Regions from separate parts of the Arthrobacter sp. AG258 genome, predicted to be linked through region 2. Evidence: riboswitches for the same ligand, from Rfam matches in the RefSeq annotation. Region 2 holds a riboswitch; each other region holds the start of a gene.
The links. Region 2 has a riboswitch for cyclic di-AMP ahead of DFO47_RS19365 (hypothetical protein). Riboswitches for the same ligand answer to the same signal wherever they lie in the genome.
Positions count from the first base shown of each region.

Region 1: it holds a riboswitch for cyclic di-AMP, as region 2 does, so the genes downstream of both, DFO47_RS18060 (M23 family metallopeptidase) here and DFO47_RS19365 (hypothetical protein) in region 2, are expected to answer to the same signal.
Region 3: it holds a riboswitch for cyclic di-AMP, as region 2 does, so the genes downstream of both, DFO47_RS16920 (glycoside hydrolase family 16 protein) here and DFO47_RS19365 (hypothetical protein) in region 2, are expected to answer to the same signal.
Region 4: it holds a riboswitch for cyclic di-AMP, as region 2 does, so the genes downstream of both, DFO47_RS10845 (LysM domain-containing protein) here and DFO47_RS19365 (hypothetical protein) in region 2, are expected to answer to the same signal.

Region 1 is NZ_SOBI01000009.1:158,262-163,075, forward strand. It holds gene DFO47_RS18050 (NlpC/P60 family protein) at 1-425, opposite strand, end outside; gene DFO47_RS18055 (C40 family peptidase) at 588-1,265, opposite strand; cyclic di-AMP (ydaO/yuaA leader) riboswitch at 1,336-1,533, opposite strand; gene DFO47_RS18060 (M23 family metallopeptidase) at 1,646-2,467, opposite strand; cyclic di-AMP (ydaO/yuaA leader) riboswitch at 2,478-2,720, opposite strand; gene DFO47_RS18065 (metal-dependent transcriptional regulator) at 2,829-3,530, opposite strand; gene serC (phosphoserine transaminase) at 3,803-4,814, shown strand, end outside.
Region 2 is NZ_SOBI01000011.1:33,370-38,183, reverse strand. It holds gene DFO47_RS19375 (glycosyltransferase family 39 protein) at 1-442, shown strand, start outside; gene DFO47_RS19370 (glycosyltransferase family 39 protein) at 449-2,530, shown strand; cyclic di-AMP (ydaO/yuaA leader) riboswitch at 2,676-2,838, shown strand; gene DFO47_RS19365 (hypothetical protein) at 2,842-3,549, shown strand; gene DFO47_RS19360 (glyoxalase superfamily protein) at 3,617-4,018, opposite strand; gene upp (uracil phosphoribosyltransferase) at 4,063-4,698, opposite strand; gene DFO47_RS19350 (phosphatase PAP2 family protein) at 4,711-4,814, opposite strand, start outside.
Region 3 is NZ_SOBI01000008.1:114,216-119,029, forward strand. It holds gene DFO47_RS16895 (YdcF family protein) at 1-463, opposite strand, end outside; gene rplI (50S ribosomal protein L9) at 635-1,087, opposite strand; gene rpsR (30S ribosomal protein S18) at 1,105-1,344, opposite strand; gene DFO47_RS16910 (single-stranded DNA-binding protein) at 1,471-2,046, opposite strand; gene rpsF (30S ribosomal protein S6) at 2,118-2,423, opposite strand; cyclic di-AMP (ydaO/yuaA leader) riboswitch at 2,786-2,962, shown strand; gene DFO47_RS16920 (glycoside hydrolase family 16 protein) at 3,048-4,067, shown strand; gene DFO47_RS16925 (glycosyltransferase) at 4,200-4,814, shown strand, end outside.
Region 4 is NZ_SOBI01000004.1:349,898-354,711, reverse strand. It holds gene DFO47_RS10855 (DinB family protein) at 1-226, shown strand, start outside; gene DFO47_RS10850 (protein adenylyltransferase SelO) at 277-1,743, shown strand; gene DFO47_RS10845 (LysM domain-containing protein) at 1,822-2,658, opposite strand; cyclic di-AMP (ydaO/yuaA leader) riboswitch at 2,662-2,834, opposite strand; gene DFO47_RS10840 (lytic transglycosylase domain-containing protein) at 3,088-4,401, shown strand; gene DFO47_RS10835 (TraR/DksA C4-type zinc finger protein) at 4,423-4,782, shown strand; gene DFO47_RS10830 (DNA alkylation repair protein) at 4,779-4,814, shown strand, end outside.

The sequences.
Region 1 (4,814 bases), on a different contig from region 2:
GCGGCGGGGGCAGCCGTGGCATCGGCAGTTGCAACCTTGGCAGTCACCTTGGGAGCGGCAACGGCCTGGGCAACGGGAGCGGGAGCGGCTTCCTGCACCGCAACCTCGGGCTCGGGAGCCGGTGCCGGAGAGGTGGTAACGGCCGGCTTTTCGAAGCTGATGGCAATGGTGGAAGCCGCTGAGATCGGAGCGTCGACGGCGGATTCAACTTCCATGGCGGATGCCGGAGCCGAGTCGCGCTTGACGTTGGTGTCGGCTGCGTTGGCTGCGATGCCGCTGGTCAGGACCAGGCCGGAAGCTGCAGCGATTACTGCAGCCTGGCGGCCCATGCCGCCGGCGTTGTCGCTGACAGCCTTGGCAATGATCGCGATCGAGTTGGTTTTGGTGACCTCGGCGCGGTGCCGTGCGGTAGCACGAGTCGTCATCAGTTCTCTCTTTCGTTTTCCTCTGGACCGCGGTGGCCTGTCCGAGGGGGTTGGATGCGCCGGCATCTTGGGGGTACGCCGGCGCGTCCCGAACGGGGATGTTGGTTTCTAGCGAAAAAGCTTTGGGCAAAGAAATAGCCCTTGGAGCGTGGAGCCCAAGAACTACTTGTTCAGGTGGTAGTACGTGGAAGTACCGGTGGCTGCGGGAGAGTGGAGCATGGTTCCCTGCGACGGGTTGAGCGCGCTGATCATCATGCCGTTGCCGACGTAGATGCCGACGTGTGCGCCGCCGTTCTGGACCACGAGGTCGCCCGGCTGGGGGGTGGAGGTGGGGGTCATGATGCTCCACGCGTTCGTGCGGGGAATGCTGATTCCAGCCTGCGCGTAGACCCACTGAACGAAGCCGGAGCAGTCCCAGCCGTTGGGGGTGGTGCCGCCCCAGACGTAGGGGTGGCCGATGCCGGTGTAGGCGATCGCGGCGATACCCGAGGTGGCTGCGGACGAAACGGCTTCCACTGCCTGTCCGGCCTTGGACGCCTCCTGGCCGGCAGTGGTGGCGGTGCGGTCCGCGGACGCGGTGGACTGGGTGCGCACGGTTTCCACCTTCGGGGCGGCGGTGGTCTTGACCGCCGGACGCTCGAAGGAAACGGTGGCCGTGGGGGCCGCGGTGACAGCAAGGGCGGTCTGCGCGGAACCGGACTCCGTGGAGGCCGAGATGCCGGCAGTGGTGTCCGCGGCGTTGGCCGGCAGGCCCATGCTCAGGATGAGGCCTGAAGCCGCTGCCACAACGGCAGCCTGGCGGCCCACGGTCCCGGCATTGGCGCTTACGGCCTTGGACATGGCGTCCAAGGGGTTGGCGCGAACCGTTTGCGCACGGTGGCGCGCAGAATTATGGCGTGAAGACACGAAGGTAGCCTCTCCCAATGCCTGCGAGGTGAGCTGTCGGATTCGGATGGGAGTCACCCGGCCACTTCGCTTCCTGGGAAGCTCATGACTTAACCCCAAGGCCTTCCAGAACGCAGAAGGCCAAAATTGGTTCCCCCGCCCCTGCCAGACGATGAAATGCGAACGGACCTTGAGCGGTGGCAGAGTTAGGCAATCCACTCAAGAGCGTCAACTTCGGAAAAGTTGACGCGAGTTAGACGGTACAGCAGTTTTGCTTCAATGTCACATTCAGGTCACGGCGGGTCACGGCGATCTGGGAGTGCGCAATCAAACGGTTACAGCCAGCCCATCGGATCGACCACTTCGCCGTTGACCTGAACTTCGAAGTGCAGGTGGCAGCCGGTGGACGCCCCGGTGGTCCCGCTCAACGCCACGACTTCGCCGCGGGAGACCGTTTGGCCCACCTTGACGTTGAAGGACGAGAGGTGGTTGTACGTGGTCTCCAGGCCGTTGCCATGGTCGATCACCACCCGGTTTCCACCGCCGAACTGGTGCCAGCCGGCGAAGGTCACGGTTCCTGTTGCGGCTGCCAGGACGGACGTCCCGCACTGTGCCACGAAGTCCTGTCCGCGGTGGAAATCTCCGGTGCCGCCGGTGATTGGGCTGACCCGGTAGCCGAAGGGCGACGCGGTCACGAGGGATGCCAGCGGCGCGGCCAGGGTCCCGGCGGAAGCCGCACGCGTTACCGATCCGGCCGACTGGGCGCTCAGCAGTTGCTTCAGCTTCCCGTCGGGGTCCGCCTGCGTTACGACGGCTGAGCGGCTGAAGTCGATCTGGGCGCCTACATCCGCGGAAATCTGGGGCTGGGGGCTGACTGCGGAGGCGGCCTGGGGTGCGATTCCGGCCGCATCCGTCGCCATAACGGGGCTGGTGGCGGGCATGGTCACCGTGAGCACCAGGCCGGTGGCGGCGAGGGCGATGCCAGCCTTTTGGCCGATGCCGCTGGCCGCGGCAAAGTCGGTGATTTGCCGGAACGGACCCCGGCGGCGGCGTGCATCCCGTTGCGGGTCGCGGGGGCGCTCCGCGGCGGCTACTTCGACAACCCGGGGTGCCTCAGGGGGGCCCGCCGCGCGACGGCGGCCCCGGGAGGTCTGCATGGTCAAGAAGGGTTCCTCTCTGGAATAGCCTGCGGAGTTAGCTGTCGGATTCGGGTCAGAGAGATCAAAGACCCGGTCCGTCATGGGCAAACTTCTACACAGGGATATTCCCGGAAGAATCCTTCACTGGAGAGGCTTGCTGCTGACGGACTTCACCCCAAGGCAGTCCCCCGCTGCCGGTTGTGGTTCCCCCGCCTCTGCCAGTAACGACTCGTACACCTGGCCCGCTGGCAGAGCTCGGCTCCGGATCAGGTAACGCTTAAGTATCAACGCTGGGTTCCACTATAGGGGCTTAAGACCCTAGGTAACAATTCCGTTATCTTTGCTTGGAATCCCCCGGGTGGGGTATGGAAACGCGGCGTCAGGCCTGGTTCACGGCGACGAAAACGTGTGCCGCCACCTCGGGAGGCAGCTCCAGCGCGCCCTCGATTCCCGCCACCCGTACCGAAATGTAGTCACCGACGCGTTCCAGGGAGACAGACGCGCCGGGCCGGATACCGCCCTCGTCGAGCTGGGTCAGCAGTTCCGGCTCCACCTGGATCGGTTCCGCCAGCCGGCTGATGGTCACTGCCGATTCAGGCCCGTAGGCCTTCATTGCCTCCACCAGGCTGATGGCGCCGTCGCCGAACCCGGGTCCGGGCTCTCCGCCCAGGGCGGCAAGGCCGGGGATGGGGTTTCCGTAGGGCGACTCCGTGGGGTGGTCCAGCATCTCGTAGATGCGCCGCTCCACCCGTTCGCTCATAACGTGTTCCCAGCGGCAGGCTTCGTCATGGACATAGGCCCAGTCCAATCCGATCACGTCGGCCAGCAGGCGCTCGGCCAGCCGGTGCTTCCGCATGACCTCAGTGGCACGCTTGCGGCCGGTGTCGGTCAGTTCCAGGTGCCTGTCACCGGAGACGACGACCAGGCCATCGCGCTCCATCCGGCCGATGGTCTGGGAAACGGTAGGCCCCGAGTGGCGCAGGCGTTCGGCGATACGGGCCCGGAGGGCAACGATGTTCTCTTCCTCAAGCTCCAGGATGGTCCTGAGGTACATCTCCGTAGTGTCGATCAGATCCGTCATCCAGCTCAGCTCCTCGAGCGCAGTACCTTGCGTTGTCCCACCGTATCGCCTCTTCCCGCGACGTAGTCCGGGGAAGAGTTTAGCCTATTTTGATTTAGTCCGAATAGGGCCTGCCGCCTGCGGCGTCTCATTGGCTGGACATTGGCGCCGCCCGCTCCCGCCACCCTGCGCGCTTCAGGCAGAATTGGGGAAGGTTTGCACTGCAGCCATGGCCGGCTCCCGGCCACCAACCACCCGGACCACAGCTTTCGTCCCCGCCGAATGGAGCACCTGTGAGCGACACCAGCATCACGATTCCCGCCAACCTCCTGCCCCAGGACGGGCGGTTCGGGGCCGGCCCCTCAAAGGTCCGGCCGGAACAGATCGATGCCCTGTCCGCTGCGTCGAAGACTATCCTCGGCACATCCCACCGGCAGGCTCCGGTCAAGAACCTGGTGGGCTCCGTACGCGAAGGACTCAGCCAGTTCTTCCGTGCTCCCGAGGGCTACGAGGTGGTCCTCGGCGTGGGCGGCTCCACCGCGTTCTGGGACATCGCGAGCTTCGGCCTCGTGTCCAAGAAGGCGCAGCACCTGTCCTTCGGGGAGTTTGGCTCCAAGTTTGCCTCCGCCACCAACAAGGCGCCGTTCCTGGAAGCGTCCTCGATCATTAAGTCTGAGCCGGGCACCCGTCCTGCAGCGCAGGCGGAGGCGGGCGTGGACGTCTACGCGTGGCCACAGAATGAGACCTCCACGGGCGTCGCCGCCCCGGTCAAGCGGGTGCCGGGCGCCGACAAGGACGCCCTGGTCCTGGTGGACGCAACCTCCGCTGCCGGCGGCCTGGACGTCGACATTGCCGAAAGCGACGTTTACTACTTCGCCCCGCAAAAGAATTTCGCTTCCGACGGTGGCCTTTGGCTCGGCCTCTTCTCCCCCGCCGCCCTGGAGCGCGCTGCCGCCATCAAGGCAAGCGGCCGCTGGATCCCGGACTTCCTGGACCTCCAGACCGCCATCGACAATTCACGGCTGAACCAGACGTACAACACCCCGTCGCTGTCCACCCTGGTAACCCTTGACGCCCAGGTCCAGTGGCTGAACGCCAACGGCGGCCTGGACTTCGCCTCTGCCCGCACCGCCGATTCCGCCGGCCGCATCTACAGTTGGGCTGACGCCTCGGAGTTCGCCACCCCGTTTGTGGCCAACCCGGAGGAGCGCTCCAACGTCATCGCCACCATCGACTTTGACGAGTCGGTGGACGCGGCAACGGTGGCGAAGGTCCTGCGCGCCAACGGCATCGTGGACACCGAGC
Region 2 (4,814 bases):
GACCGACGGAACGGATGCGGCAGCCGGTGCCGGCGGTTTTGATCCCGCGAACGGAGCCGGCGGCTTCACCGGGGCCCCCGGAGCCGGCGGGGCGGGTGGTCCCGGCGAAGGCACCGCCGATGCAGCCGTGACCGCACTGCTCACCGGCACCACCACGAAGTGGTCGGCGATTGTCTCCGGGGCCAGCCAGGCCGCCAGCCTGGAACTGGCCACGAACACCAGCGTCATTGCCCTGGGCGGCTGGAACGGCGGCGACCCCTATCCCACGCTCGCCGAGTTCCAGGCCATGGTGGCCAGGGGTGAGATCAGCTACTTCATCGAAGGCGGCATGGGCGGCGGCATGGGCGGCCGGGGCGGCAACTCCGAGGTGGCCGCCTGGGTGCAAGCCAACTTCCAGGCCCAAACCGTGGGTAACTCCACGGTGTACCAACTCACCAAGTAGGACCCCATGGCCAGATCTAACTCCACTCCGGTGCAGGCTCCCTCCGCTCCCGCTGCCCCCGGCCCTGCTGCCGCGGCCGGCGTGCGGCGGGAGTCCCCGGCCCTCCGGCACCGCCTGGAACTGGCAGCCGTGCTGGCAGCTACCGCCGTGCTGTACCTGTGGAACCTCGGGGCATCGGGCTGGGCCAACGCTTTCTACTCCGCCGCTGCCCAGGCCGGATCGCAGGACTGGGCGGCCTGGTTCTTCGGTTCCTCGGACGCCGCCAATTCCATCACGGTGGACAAGCCACCGGCGTCCCTGTGGATCATGGGGTTGTCGGTCCGGATTTTCGGCCTGAGCTCCTGGAGCATCCTGGTTCCTGAAGCCCTGATGGGCGTCGGCACCGCCTGGCTGCTGTACCTGGCCGTCCGGCGGGCCGCGGCACCGGCCACCGGTGATCCGCGCCTCGCCCACCGGGCAGGGCTGCTGGCCGCCGTTGCGCTGGCACTGACGCCCGTGGCCACGCTGATGTTCCGGTTCAACAACCCGGACGCCCTGCTGGTGCTGCTTATGACCGCCGCGGCCTATGCGGTGCTCCGCTCCGTGCAGGAGGACAGGCTGCGCTGGCTCCTGCTGGCAGGGGTTTTCCTGGGCTTCGGGTTCCTTGCCAAGCAGCTGCAGGTCCTGCTGGTGGTTCCCGGGTTTGCCCTCGCCTACCTGGTCGCGGCGCCCGCCAGGCTGGGCCGGCGGCTGCTGCATCTGCTCGCCGCCGGTGCCGCGATGCTTGCCGCGGCCGGCTGGTGGCTGGCGGTCGTGGAGCTCATCCCGGCTGCGGACCGTCCGTTCATTGGTGGTTCGCAGGACAATTCCATCCTGGAACTGACCCTCGGCTATAACGGCCTCGGCCGGCTGACGGGCGACGAGACAGGGAGCGTGGGCGGCGCCAACGGCTGGGGCGTTCCCGGGCTGCTGCGGATGTTCAACAGCGAATTTGGCGGCCAGATCGCGTGGCTGCTGCCCTCCGCACTGATCCTTGCTGCCGGCCTGCTGTGGGTGGGACGCCGGGCGCCGCGGACTGACGCCGTCCGGGCGTCGGTGCTCATCTGGGGTTCCTGGGTCCTGGTGACCGGCCTGGTCTTCAGCTTCATGGCGGGCATCATCCACCCCTACTACGCGGTGGCATTGGCGCCCGGGATCGCAGCCCTGGCCGGCCTGGGCCCGGTACTTCTCTGGCAGCACCGGCGGCAGGCCGCAGCGGCGGTCTTCCTGGCCGCCGCAGTGGCCGCGGCAGCCCTGATGGCATTCACCCTGCTGGGAACCACATCCGCCTACGGCCCGTGGCTGCGCTGGGTGGTGCTGGCTGCAGGCCTTGCGGCCGCAGCAGGAACAGGGTTGAACAGGTTCATCCGCCTGCGCTCCGTGCAACGGACGACGACGGCGCTCGCCATTGCGGCATCGCTGGCCGGCCCGCTGGCCTTCTCCATGTCGACGGCGGCGACGGCGCACAGCGGGGCCATTGTCAGCGCCGGACCGGCGACGTCGTTCGGCGGCCCGGGCGGGTTCGGCGGAAACCGGACCGGCGGGTTTGGCGCGGGCGGCACGTCCCGGCAGTTGAACGGCCAGGCTGGACAAGGCCAGGCCGGACAAGGCCAGGCCGGACAAGGCCAGGGTGCCGGCCAGGGCGGGGCAGCAGGCCAGGGCGGGGCAGCGCAGGGCGGTCAGGGTGCCACCGGTGGCCGCGCCGGCGGGATGGGCGGCCTTCTGGGTGCGCCCACGCCGTCGGCCGGGCTCGTGGCCGCATTGAAGGACGGTGCCTCAAACTACACCTGGGCAGCGGCAGTAGTCGGTTCGAACAATGCCGCAGGTTACCAACTGGCCACGGAACTGCCGGTGATGGCCGTGGGCGGCTTCAACGGCACCGACCCCTCCCCCACGCTGGAACAGTTCCAAGCGCTGGTCTCCCAAGGCCGGATCCACTACTTCATTGCCGGCGGGACCATGATGTCCAGCAGCGGCTTTGACGCCTCCACCCGGATTGCACAGTGGGTGGAGTCCACGTTCCCGGCGCAAAACATTGGCGGGACCACGGTCTATATCCTGGCGGGATAACCCGGCGCCGGGGATCCGCCTGCAGCAAATCGACGCGCCATGATTCGTGACTTCCGTTACCCAAATGTGACTAATGCGCAATCTTCCTGTACCGTCGATTGGGTGCGGTCCCCGTTCGGGCCGCATATCCCGGGTTGACGCCAAGCTCTGCCGCTTCCCGGATTCCGCTTGAGCAACGGCAGAGGCGGGGGACCCACCGTCCCGGGCAATGATTGCCCTTGGGGTTAAGCCAGCACGTGTTTTTTCCGTGCGGCCGGATGCCCTCATCCGAACCCGACAGCTAACTCCGCAGGTGTGAGAGGCGATCAATCATGTCTAAATCCATGGCAAAACCATGCCTGCAAACCAAGGCAAAACATCGGGCCAAACCCCAGCCCGCCAAAAAGACCACCGTGGGCCGGCGTGTTGCGGTCCTCGCTGCATCATGCGCGGTGCTGGTTGGCGTTGGCGCGGCAGGCCAGGCGACCAACAGCATGACCCAGGCGTCGTCCACCGGGTCAAGCGCTTCCACGTCGGCGGCGGATGCCCAGATGAGCATCGAGAAGAGCGAAATCCGGTCCAACCCGGCCGCTAATCCTGCTCCTTCCGCCATCAGCGTGGCACCGCAGGCCGCGGAGCCGGCCCCCGCGCCCGCTCCCGCCGCCCCGCCTGCTGAAGCACCCGCACCTGCGCCGGCCCCCGCACCTGAGCCTGCTCCCGCCGTCGCGGTTAACGATCCCGCGGGCGCCCAGGCCTACGCCGCCAGCCAGCTGTCCTCCTTTGGCTGGGGACCGGACCAGATGCAGTGCCTGCAGACGCTGTGGACCAAGGAATCCGATTGGACCACCACCGCCACCAACGCCAGCAGCGGCGCGTACGGCATCGTCCAGTCGCTGCCGGCGGAGAAGATGGCCAGCGCAGGCGCCGACTACCTGACCAACTACCGCACGCAGATCAACTGGGGCCTGGACTACATCAAGAAGAGCTACGCCTCGCCCTGCGGCGCGTTGAACTTCCACCTGGCACACAACTGGTACTAGGCACCACCAGCACCGGGCGCAACGCAAACCGCGGGCCGCATCATGTCGATGCGGCCCGCGGTTTGCGTTAACCGGCGCCCCGGACGTCGCCCGGCCCGGCGTTCCGCCAGGGGATGTACTGGACAGACCACTTGTTGCCGTCCGGATCGGCGAAGTACAGGAAGTGGCCCCACTGCTGCACATCCACGTCGCTGACGTCCACGCCGTTGCCCTTGAGTTGGCGGTGGGCAGCCTCGATGTCGCTGACCACCAGCTGGAGGTTGGATCCTGTGCCGGGCGGAGCGTCGGTGAGCCCTTCGCCGATGCAGATGGAGCAGGCGGAGCCGGGTGGCGTCAACTGCACGAAGCGGATCGACTCCGACGGGCGTTCGTCGTAGTCGGCGTTGAAGCCAACCTTGTTGACGTAGAAATCCTTGGCGCGGTCCACATCGGATACAGGGACAAAGACAAGTTCAAGTTTCCAGTCCATCCGCACAGGCTAGCGGCGGGAACGGTTTTGAAAAAGGGTGGAACCTACCCGGCGATCCCGTACAGGCGGTCGCCGGCGTCGCCGAGGCCGGGAACAATGTAGGACTTCTCGTTGAGCTTCTCGTCGATGGAGGCCAGGACGATGTGCACGTTTGCGTCGCCCAGTTCCTCCTCCAGCTTGGCCAGGCCCTCCGGGGCCGCCAGCAGGCAGATGCAGGTGACGTCGGAGGCGCCGCGCTTGAAGAGGAACTTGATGGCCTCACGCAGGGTTCCGCCGGTGGCCAGCATCGGGTCCAGGACGAAGACCTGGCGGCCGGTGAGGTCCTCGGGGAGGCGCTCGGCATACGTGATGATGTCCAGGGTTTCCTCGTCCCGGGCCATGCCCAGGAAGCCCACCTCGGCGGTGGGCACCAGCTTGGTCATGCCTTCCAGCATGCCCAGGCCGGCGCGCAGGATGGGAACTACCAGCGGCGTGGGCTTGGTGAACGCGGTGCCGACCGTGGTGCTGACGGGCGTTTGGATGGTGACGGGCTCGGTGCGGACCTCCCGCGTGGCCTCATAGGCCAGGAGGGTCACCAGCTCCTCCGTCAGCTGGCGGAAGACCGGCGACGGCGTGTTTTTGTCCCGCAGGACGGTGAGCTTGTGGGCGACCAGGGGGTGGTCAACAACGAGAGTGCGCATCCCCTAAAACTATCATCCGGCGCTGCCTTTGCCGGGTCCGGAGTGTTCGCCGTCGTGCAGCTCCTCGGCCACCACGTCCCTGACGATGGGACGGTCGAACGACGGCGCCGCACCCA
Region 3 (4,814 bases), on a different contig from region 2:
GCGGCGGCAGGTGCGAGTAAATCAGCGAATAGACCAGATAGCTGACGAACACGAAGCCCACGTAGCCGGTCAGCAGGGCAGCCGCCGACGTGAGCGCCCGTAGTGCGGGTACGGCCGTCTGCAGGGCGGCCAGGACAAGGGGAACGGCCACCACGGCCAGCCCTGCCAGCAGGGACAGCAGGTTTGCCAGGCTGCGGCCTTCGCGGCGCAGCATGATGAGGCCGTTGAGGACAAGGAACACGGCCAGGATGGGCACTGAGACGATGAGCAGGAGGCCCAAGGCCACGGTTATGAGGACAGGGACGGAGTTGTTGGAGTTGTTGCCGGAGACCAGGAGGAGCCCAAGCCAGCCGATGACCGCCCCTGAGACGAGGAAGACTCCGTTCCGCAGGCGCCTCCGGTCGGTCGCAAAGCTGACGGCTGCGGCCAGCAGGAGGATGCAGCTGACGAAGAGGAACGGCAATGCTGGGTGACCTTCCGTGGAAACGGTGGAGTGGTGCAGGCCAGGAACAGCGGCCCGCCCCAAGCCTATGGCGCACGCGGCCGGCCGCTGGAAACCCCGGCAGTGACCTTGCACGCAAATGGCCCCCGCACCGGAATCCCGGGCGGGGGCCACTGAACTGCGGTGCGGAAACTACTTTCCGGCAACGACCTCAAGGTCGATGACAGCGGAAACATCCTCGTGCAGGCGGACGTTGGCCGTGTACGAACCGACAGACTTGATGTGGTTCGGCAGTTCAACGTTGCGCTTGTCGATGGCACCGAGGCCGGCGGCCTCGACTGCGGCAGCGACATCAGCAGGCTTGACGGTGCCGAAGAGACGACCGGACTCGCCGGCCTTCACCTCGAGCTTGACCTTCTTGGAGGACAGAGCCTGGGCCTGCGCCTGTGCAGCTTCAACAGAAGCGTGCGCACGGGCGGCGCGGGCAGCCTTGATGGACTCAACCTGCTTCTCGCCACCCTTGGTCCAGGTCAGGGCGAAGCCGCGGGGCAGCAGGAAGTTACGTGCGTAACCGTCCTTGACCTCGACAACATCGCCAGCAGCACCGAGACCGGTTACTTCGTGGGTCAGAATGAGCTTTGCCATGTTAGTTAATCCCTTCCTTAGCCGCGGCCAGCGCCGGAGTAAGGCAGCAGAGCAACTTCGCGGGCGTTCTTGATTGCCTGGGCGATCTTGCGCTGTTCCTGCACCGTGACGCCAGTGACGCGACGGGCGCGGATCTTTCCGCGGTCGGAGATGAACTTGCGCAGCAATGCTACGTCCTTGTAGTCGATGACAGTGATGTCAGCGGCCTTCAAGGGGTTGGACTTTGGTTTGGGCTTACGGAGTTCAGCCTTAGCCATCGTGGAGCTCCTATTCTAGGGAGCCCGTGGATATTGATCCACGGGATGGTGGTGGTCCGACGGCGGCAAAACCTTGGGTGCCTTGCGGCTCCCGGGCATTCCCGGCATCGGGCCGTTGTTTGGGTTTTAGAAGGGAGGTTCGGAATCGGGGCCGTTGCCCCAGCCGCCTGCATTGGACACGCCGGGCGTGGCCCAGGGATCGTCCTGTGCAGCCTGCTGGTTGCCGCCGCCCCAGCCTCCACCGGAGTTGCCGCCCTGGTTTCCACCAGGGTTGCCGCCTCCGAAGCCACCGCCGCCGTTGCCGCCGCCGAAGCCGCCCCCACCCTGTCCGCCGGAGCGCTGGGTGCGGTTGACCTTGGCGTTGGCGTAGCGCAGGCTGGGGCCGATTTCGTCGACCTCAAGCTCGATGACAGTGCGCTTTTCGCCTTCTTTTGTTTCGTAGGAACGGCTCTTCAAGCGGCCGGTGACGATCACGCGCATGCCCTTGGTCAGGGATTCGGCGACGTTCTCGGCAGCTTCACGCCAGACCGCGGCGCGGAGGAACAGGGTCTCCCCGTCCTTCCACTCGTTGGACTGGCGATCAAAGGTGCGGGGGGTGGAAGCGATGGTGAAGTTCGCTACTGCGGAACCGGACGGTGTGAACCGCAATTCCGGGTCATTGGTGAGGTTACCGATGACCGTAATGGTGGTCTCGCCTGCCATCTACTGCCTCCTTGTTCGATCCTGGGTGAAGAGTGCGTTCCTGCGGGGTAAAGAATGAATTTTGGTGCTGATTACTCAGCAACAACCTTCTGCTCTTCGGGGCGGGTGATCTTGGTGCGCATGATGGTCTCGTTAAGAGACAGCTGGCGGTCAAGTTCCTTGGCGGTTTCCGGCTTGGCGGTGAAGTTCACCACGGCGTAGATACCTTCGGACTTCTTCTTGATCTCGTAAGCCAGACGGCGACGGCCCCAGATGTCAACCTTTTCGATGGTTCCACCATCGTTGGTGATGACGTTCAGGAACTTCTGAAGCGACGGCTCAACGGTACGCTCTTCGACCTCGGGGTCGATGATTACCATCAATTCGTAAGGACGCATATGTGAACCCACCTCCTTTGGGCTAAGCGGTTACGGCATTTCCGTAACAGGAGGTTCATTTGCGATTCCGCGCAGTGCCTTGCCACCAGTACGGAGGCAGGACGCAGCACAGACTTCAATATCCTAGTGCATCTGGACCTGATAGGCGATTCGCGCTTGACTCAAGGCTAGCCGCGTGATGCGGCAGGAGCAGCCCGACCGGACACGTATGTGGAAAACGCAGGAGTGTGCCGGTCGCCATTAGACGTCTATGCGGTGCACCGCGGGACGCCACGCCCACCGCGCCGCTTCCGTTACCCAATTGTGATTCCACAGGGATTTTCGTGTACGGTCTTCGGGTGGGCCGCCCCAGCCGGCCCCAATCCCGGAAGACGCCCAACTCTGCCGCTTCCGCGATCCCTCAGGTTCCAAGGCAGAGGCGGGGGACCCAAGTGTCACGGGTATGGCTCCCGCCTGCCCTCGGGGTGAAGCCGCGATCCGCGGCCGAATGGCAGCATTCGAACCCGACAGCTAACCCCGCCGGCGTTGAGAGGTAAATTCCCCATGCCCGCATCCCGCAAATCGAGCGCCAAACGCGCCCGCCGTCATCAGAATGAGACCCCATCGGCCGGGCTCCGTCAGTTCTTGACATCCAGAGATTCCCGCCGCCTGCCCTTGGCCGCCGGCCTGGCAGCAGCCGTCCTCGGCGCAGCCTCCCTTGGCCTCGGCGTCGCCAACGGCAATGAAGCTGCCGACGTATCCCGGGTGGCCAGCGCCGCCGGGGCCGGCAGCGAGGTACAGGTCCAGCCCACCCCGTCGGCCGCAGTCCAGTCCGCTCCGGCGCCCGCCCCGGCACCGGCAGCCGCACCCGCGCCCGCACCAGAGCAGGCTCCGGCCCAGGCGCCGGCTCCCGCGGCACCCGCCCCGGCTCCGGCCGTGGCGGCTCCTGCACCGCAGTCCCCCATCGCCGTGGCACCAGCCTCGGCACCGCTGGCCAACAGCGGGACGCCCATGCCCGCAGGGGTCCCCGGAAACTGGACCATGACCTTCGCTGACGAGTTCAACGGTTCAGGCCTGGACAGCGGTAAGTGGTCCAACTGCTGGTTCTCCCCCAACTGCGGAACCATGAACAAGGTGGCCACCAGCCCAGCCAACGTCTCCGTGGCCAACGGCAACCTGGCCCTCAGCCTTGCCTCCTCGTCTTCCGGGTCCTTGGTCTCCACGAACCCGAAGGGTGGAGCGGGCACCGGGTACCAGTTCACCACCGGGTACGTCGAGGCCCGCATCAAGTTCCCCGGCAACGCCAACGGCCTCTATAACTGGCCCGCGTTCTGGACCACCGGGCAGTCCTGGCCGGCCACCGGCGAGAACGACATCGCGGAGGTCCTCCAGGGCAAGATGACCGTGAACTACCACTCCGGCTCCGGGTCACACAACCAGGGTGGCGTCGGCGGCAACTGGGCCAACGAATACCACACCTTCGGCTTGCACCGGATGGCCAACTCGTCGGACGTCTACTTCGACGGCGTGAAGGTCAAGTCCTACCCCACGGACGACGGAAACGCCCCGCAGTACATCGTGCTGAACGTCGGCGCTTCCTCGACGAACCCGGTGTACGGCCCGCAGTCCCAACTCCTGGTGGACTACGTCCGCGCCTGGCAGTAGCCGGCCACGCGCCCCCTTGGAAAGGGCGACGGCGGGACTTCCCGCCGTCGCCCTTTTTTGGCTTCCTGCGGTTCCCCACAAAGTTGCCCAGAGCAACCCTGCCACCCGAGTGTGATCCAGTACACTCTTGCAATGAAGCTCCTGTACGTGACGGAAAGCGTGCCAAACCGGGACCCGCAACTCGGTGATGGAAGCTCCATGATCCCGTACGAAGTGATCCTTCACCTTCCCGCGGATGTTGCCGTCACGCTGCTGACGTTTTCCGGCCCTGTCCCGGTTCCGGCGGAGGTCCGGGCCCGCTGCGAAACCGTCCACGAACTAGCCCCGCGGGACGACCCCGCCGCATTTGTCCGCTCCTTCGGCGGCCTCGCCGGCCTGGGAAAGCACCGGCGCTCCACCCCGTCAGCGCGGGCAGCGGCAGCCACCCTGTCCGGCAGCAGAGAGGCCACCCTCATCCATGGCCCGCACGCCCTCTTCCTTTCGCATCATGTGGCCGGTCCCGTGGTGCTGCAAACGGTGGACCCTTGGTCCATCCGGGCCGCCATGGACACGGATATTGCCCGCTCCCTCCGGCCGGCCTACCGGCTGCGCGAGCACCTCGCCGAACGGGCGGAACGGTCGCTGCCCGCCAGGGCGCGGCTGCTGACCGTCGGGGCACAGGACGCTGCAGCCTGGTCCGCGAAGCTCGGCCGGTCCGTGAAAAGCATCCCCAACGGAACCAGCGTGGCCGCGGGGCCGCGTCCGGAC
Region 4 (4,814 bases), on a different contig from region 2:
TGAGCTCCTGCTTGAGTACTGTGAAGCAGTCCACCGGCAGACCACGAAGGTCCTCGAAAGCCTGGAAGAACAGGACCTGGACCGCGTGGTGGACAGGCGCTGGGATCCGCCGGTGACCCTTGGGGTGCGGCTTGTCAGCATTCTGGGGGACTGCCTCCAGCATGCCGGCCAGGCGGCCTATGCCAAGGGGCTGGATGATGCAGGGGCCAGCGGCGGCAGGGCCTGAAACTCTCCGTGCAGGAGGGGCGGGCGGCACCACGGCGATAGGGTTAACCCATGACGGCAGCAGCTGAATCCACGGTCACCTTCGACGGCCGCTTCGCCCGTGAACTGGCGGAACTTGCCGTTCCCTGGCAGGCCGAGGAAGCTCCGGACCCCGAACTCCTGGTCCTGAATGAAAAGCTCGCAGCAGGCCTGGGCCTTGACCCGCGATACCTCCACGGTCCCGAAGGGGTGCGCCTCCTCGTGGGCAACCACGTTCCCGCCGGTGCCACCCCGGTGGCGCAGGCTTACGCGGGCCACCAGTTCGGCGGCTACTCCCCATTGCTCGGCGACGGACGCGCGCTCCTGCTGGGGGAAGTCACGGACCGCGCCGGCCGCATGCTGGACATCCACCTCAAAGGCTCGGGGCGCACCCCCTTCGCCCGCGCCGGGGACGGCCGGGCCGTCGTCGGGCCAATGCTGCGCGAGTACGTTGTCAGTGAGGCCATGCACGCCCTGGGTATTCCCACCACGCGCTCCCTCGCCGTCGTGGCGACGGGGCGGCAGGTCCGGCGCGAGGGCATGCTGCCCGGTGCTGTCCTGGCACGGGTGGCCAGCAGCCACTTGAGGGTTGGGAGTTTCCAGTACGCACGGGCCACGGAGAACATGGACCTGCTCAAGCGGCTGGCTGACCACGCCATCAGCAGGCACTATCCGGACGCTGCAGTCGCCCCAAACCCCTATCTGGCACTGTTTGCGTCCGTCTGTTCCGCCCAGGCCGGGCTGGTGGCCCGGTGGATGCTGGCGGGATTCGTGCACGGGGTCATGAATACGGACAACATGACCATCTCAGGGGAAACCATTGATTACGGCCCGTGTGCGTTCCTGGATGCCTTCGATCCCGCCGCCGTGTTCAGTTCCATCGATGTCAGTGGCCGTTACGCCTACGCCAACCAGCCAGTCGTTGCCGAATGGAACCTTGCCCGCCTTGCCGAGGCAATGCTGCCGCTCGTTGACGAAGACGAGGACAAGGCTGTTGCTGCAGCGGTGGAGGTGCTCGGTGGATTCCGTGGACAGTACAGCACGGCGTGGACGGGCGGCATGAAAACCAAACTGGGTCTTGCCGCTGGAAACGCCAGCGACGACGCCTTGTCCAGCCTTATTGACGATGTGGTGGCCATCCTCAAGGACGGCCCGGTGGATTACACCCTGTTCTTCCGTAACCTTGGCAGGGCGGCCCGCGGCGACCTGCGCCCGGTGCGCGGGATGGTGATGGATTTGGCCGGCTTCGACGCCTGGTCGGAGCGGTGGTTGGCGCTGCAACCCGACGCAGGGCTGATGGACAGCGTCAACCCGGCGTACATTCCACGGAACCATCTGGTGGAGGAAGCCCTCGCCGCCGGCACGGAGGGAGATCCTGCCCCGTTGCAGCGCCTGCTTCAGGCCGTGACCGATCCTTTCACCGAGCGGGCCGGGCTGGAACGCTACATGGACGGTGCCCCGGCGGACTTCGGGACCTATACGACCTTTTGCGGGACCTGATCCGACGACAACAGGAGGGTGCCAACCGGAGACCCGGCTGCCACCCTCCTGTTGGGAGCAGGCTTTACTGCGCGAAGACTAGGCGACGCGGACCACTGAGTAGCCGCTGAGCCAGCTGATGGAGTGCACCTGCGTGGTGTAGCCGTTGACGCCGCCACTCACAACCTGGCCGTTGCCGGCGTAAACGCCCACGTGGCCCGAGGTGATGATGAGGTCGCCGGGTGCCGGGCTCCCGACCACGCTGCCGTACTGGAAGAACTGCGTGGGAGCCAGGTCGCCGACGCTCTTGCCGACGGAGCGCAGGGCCTTTTCAACCATGGCGGTGCAGTCCTGGCTCACGCCGACCTGGCCGTAGGCGGAGGCCAGGATGGCAGCACCGGTCCCGCTGCCGGTGGTGGACGCCACCGGCGTTGCTGATGCGTAGGACATGTTCATGCCGGTGTTCGCCGGTGCGGTGGCGGCTGCCGCCTGGACGGGGGCCGCTGCCGGCGCCGGGGCAGGTGCTGCCACGTAGCCGGCGCCGGGGATCTGGATCTGGTCACCGGGGTAGATGATGGACGACAATCCCAGGCCGTTGGCAGCCAGGACGTCATTGAGGCTGACTCCGTACGCGGCCGAAATCGCGCCGAGGGTGTCCCCGGAAACGACGGTGTGGACGGTTGCTGCCGCGGCTGCCGGAGCAGTTGCAGGAGCTGCGGCGGCCTGGACGCTGGCCTGCTCAGTGGTGTCCGCGCCCGTCACGCCCGCATGGGCCGGGGCGCCGACGCCGAACGCGATGCCGGACGCGGCGGCAACAGCGAGGGCCGGACGGCCAAACGAACGGGCCTGTGATTTGGCCGTCACGGCGAGTCCCTCGAGCGCAATGGAGCGGACCGGGGTCGCGCGGTGGCGGGCAGTGCTGAGATTCTTTGACACGATTGATCGCCTCTCCCATGCCTGCGGGGTGAGCTGTCGGGTTCGGGTTGGAGATACCCGGCCGAACATATCTCCGCGGTGGGCGGAGGAGCTGTCCGACTTAACCCCAAGACCTGAAAGGTCGTGGAAACTTGGTTCCCCCGTCCCTGCCAGCATGAATGCGGTTGAATCCCGGTATCAGCGGCAGGGCTCGGCAAACTGATGGGAGTGTCCCGTTTGGGGAGGGACACCAGAAGACCATAACCCGCCGACCCTCCCATTGTCACGTTTAGATAACATGCGAGGTTCTTCTCTCGTATTCAACCAACGATTGGATGGGTCCGATCCACCCACGCCGGGCTCCCGCCGGTCCGGCACCGGACCAAACGGGTAACAAAGCAGGCACGGCCGCCTTTCCGCTCCGGCGTGCCGCCGGTATGCTTCGGGACTATGCCCCTGTTCGTGACCATGCCCACGTCCCCACTGGTGGGGGGACTGCTCGCCATCGCAGTGGCAGCGGCCACGGTCCTGCCTGCCACGGCAGACGAGCCTGCACCTCCCGGTGGGTATCCGTCCTGGGCTGACGTGCAGCAGGCGCAGTCTTCCGAGGCAGCGAAAGCGGCAGAGATCACCACCATCAATGGGCTCCTGGACGGCCTCCAGACCCAGGCTGAAGCCGCCGGTAACACGGCGGTCCGGGCAGCGGCCGACTACGCCGCAGCCGACGCCGGGCTGCAAGCGGCATCGGTAAGGCTGGATTCATTGTCCGCCCAGGCTGCCCGCGCCAACGACGAACTGGCCCGGCATCGCAAGGAAATCGGAGCGCTTGCCGTCCAGGCGTACAAGACGGGCGGGACCAATACCGGATTCTTCGTGGCCCTTGATGCCCTGCGGAACAACAGCGTCCAAGGGCTCAACCTCGTCCAGCTGGTGGGCGACAAGACTGCTGCTCTGGTGGAGAAAACTGCGGCTGCCGGAAAAGTTGCCGCATCCCTGGCAGAGCAGGAAAAAGTGGCCCGCACTGAGCGGGAACGACTGTCCGGGGAAGCAAAAGCCAAACTGGACGCAGCCCGCTCCGCCCAGGACGCGCTTGCCCGGCAGGTAAATGACGAACAGCAGCACAGCACCGAACTGACCGCCCAGCTGGCCTCGCTGAAGGGAACGACGGCGGCACTTGAGGGGGAGTATCGCCAGGGCCAGGCGGCGCTGGCTGCCTATGAAGCGGCCCAGGAGGCCAAGCGCGCCGCTGCGGCGGAGCAGGCCCGCCGGCAGGCCGAAGCCGCGGCGCAGGCTGCCGCGGCCGCAGCCCGGCAGCCCAAACCCGCGGCTGCAGCTCCGGCCGGCAACGAGGCGGTACCGGCCCCGCCGGCCGACCCGGTTCCCGGCAGTCCGCCGCAGCCTGCCGTGCCCGGCCCGCCGCCCGTCGTCGTTCCCTCCGTCCCGGGCGGTGCCGTCAATGATCCTGCCGGCGCCAAGGCCTATGCCTCGGGACGCCTGGGTGCCCTCGGCTGGGGCGCCGACCAGTTCCAGTGCCTGTCCCAGCTGTGGACCAAGGAATCCGGCTGGCTGACCACGGCCACGAATGCCTCATCCGGGGCCTATGGCATAGCCCAGGCCCTGCCGCCGGGAAAGTACGCCAGCGCCGGAAGCGACTGGCTGACGAGTTACCGGACGCAGATTGACTGGGGGCTCGGCTACATCCGCGACCGCTACGGGTCCCCGTGCGGCGCCTGGAGCCATTCCGTCGCCCTGAACTGGTACTGACTGACGCGCTAGGCTTTCCGCATGCCAGATTTCGAACGGTTCAGGGTGCTGCTCGAAGAGGAACGGGCCCGGAGGTTGGCCCTGTTGCCGGCGCTGCGGGCTGATATCGACGCGGCCAACGCGGCCCGGCAGGACTCCAACGTCGATGACGAACACGATCCCGAGGGCGCCACGATCGCCTTCGAACTGTCGCAGGCGTCGGCATTGTTGAAGCAGAGTTCAGCCGGGCTGGACCAAGTGGAGGCAGCCCTGGAGCGGCTGGCCAACGGCACCTATGGAACCTGTGCGGTCTGCGGCGAGCCCATTGCGGCCGGCAGGCTCGAGGCGCGGCCCTGGACCCCATTCTGTATCCTTCATGCCTCTGCGGGGCGGGGGCGGTGACCGAGGTGCCCGACGTCGCGGCTGCTGCTGAA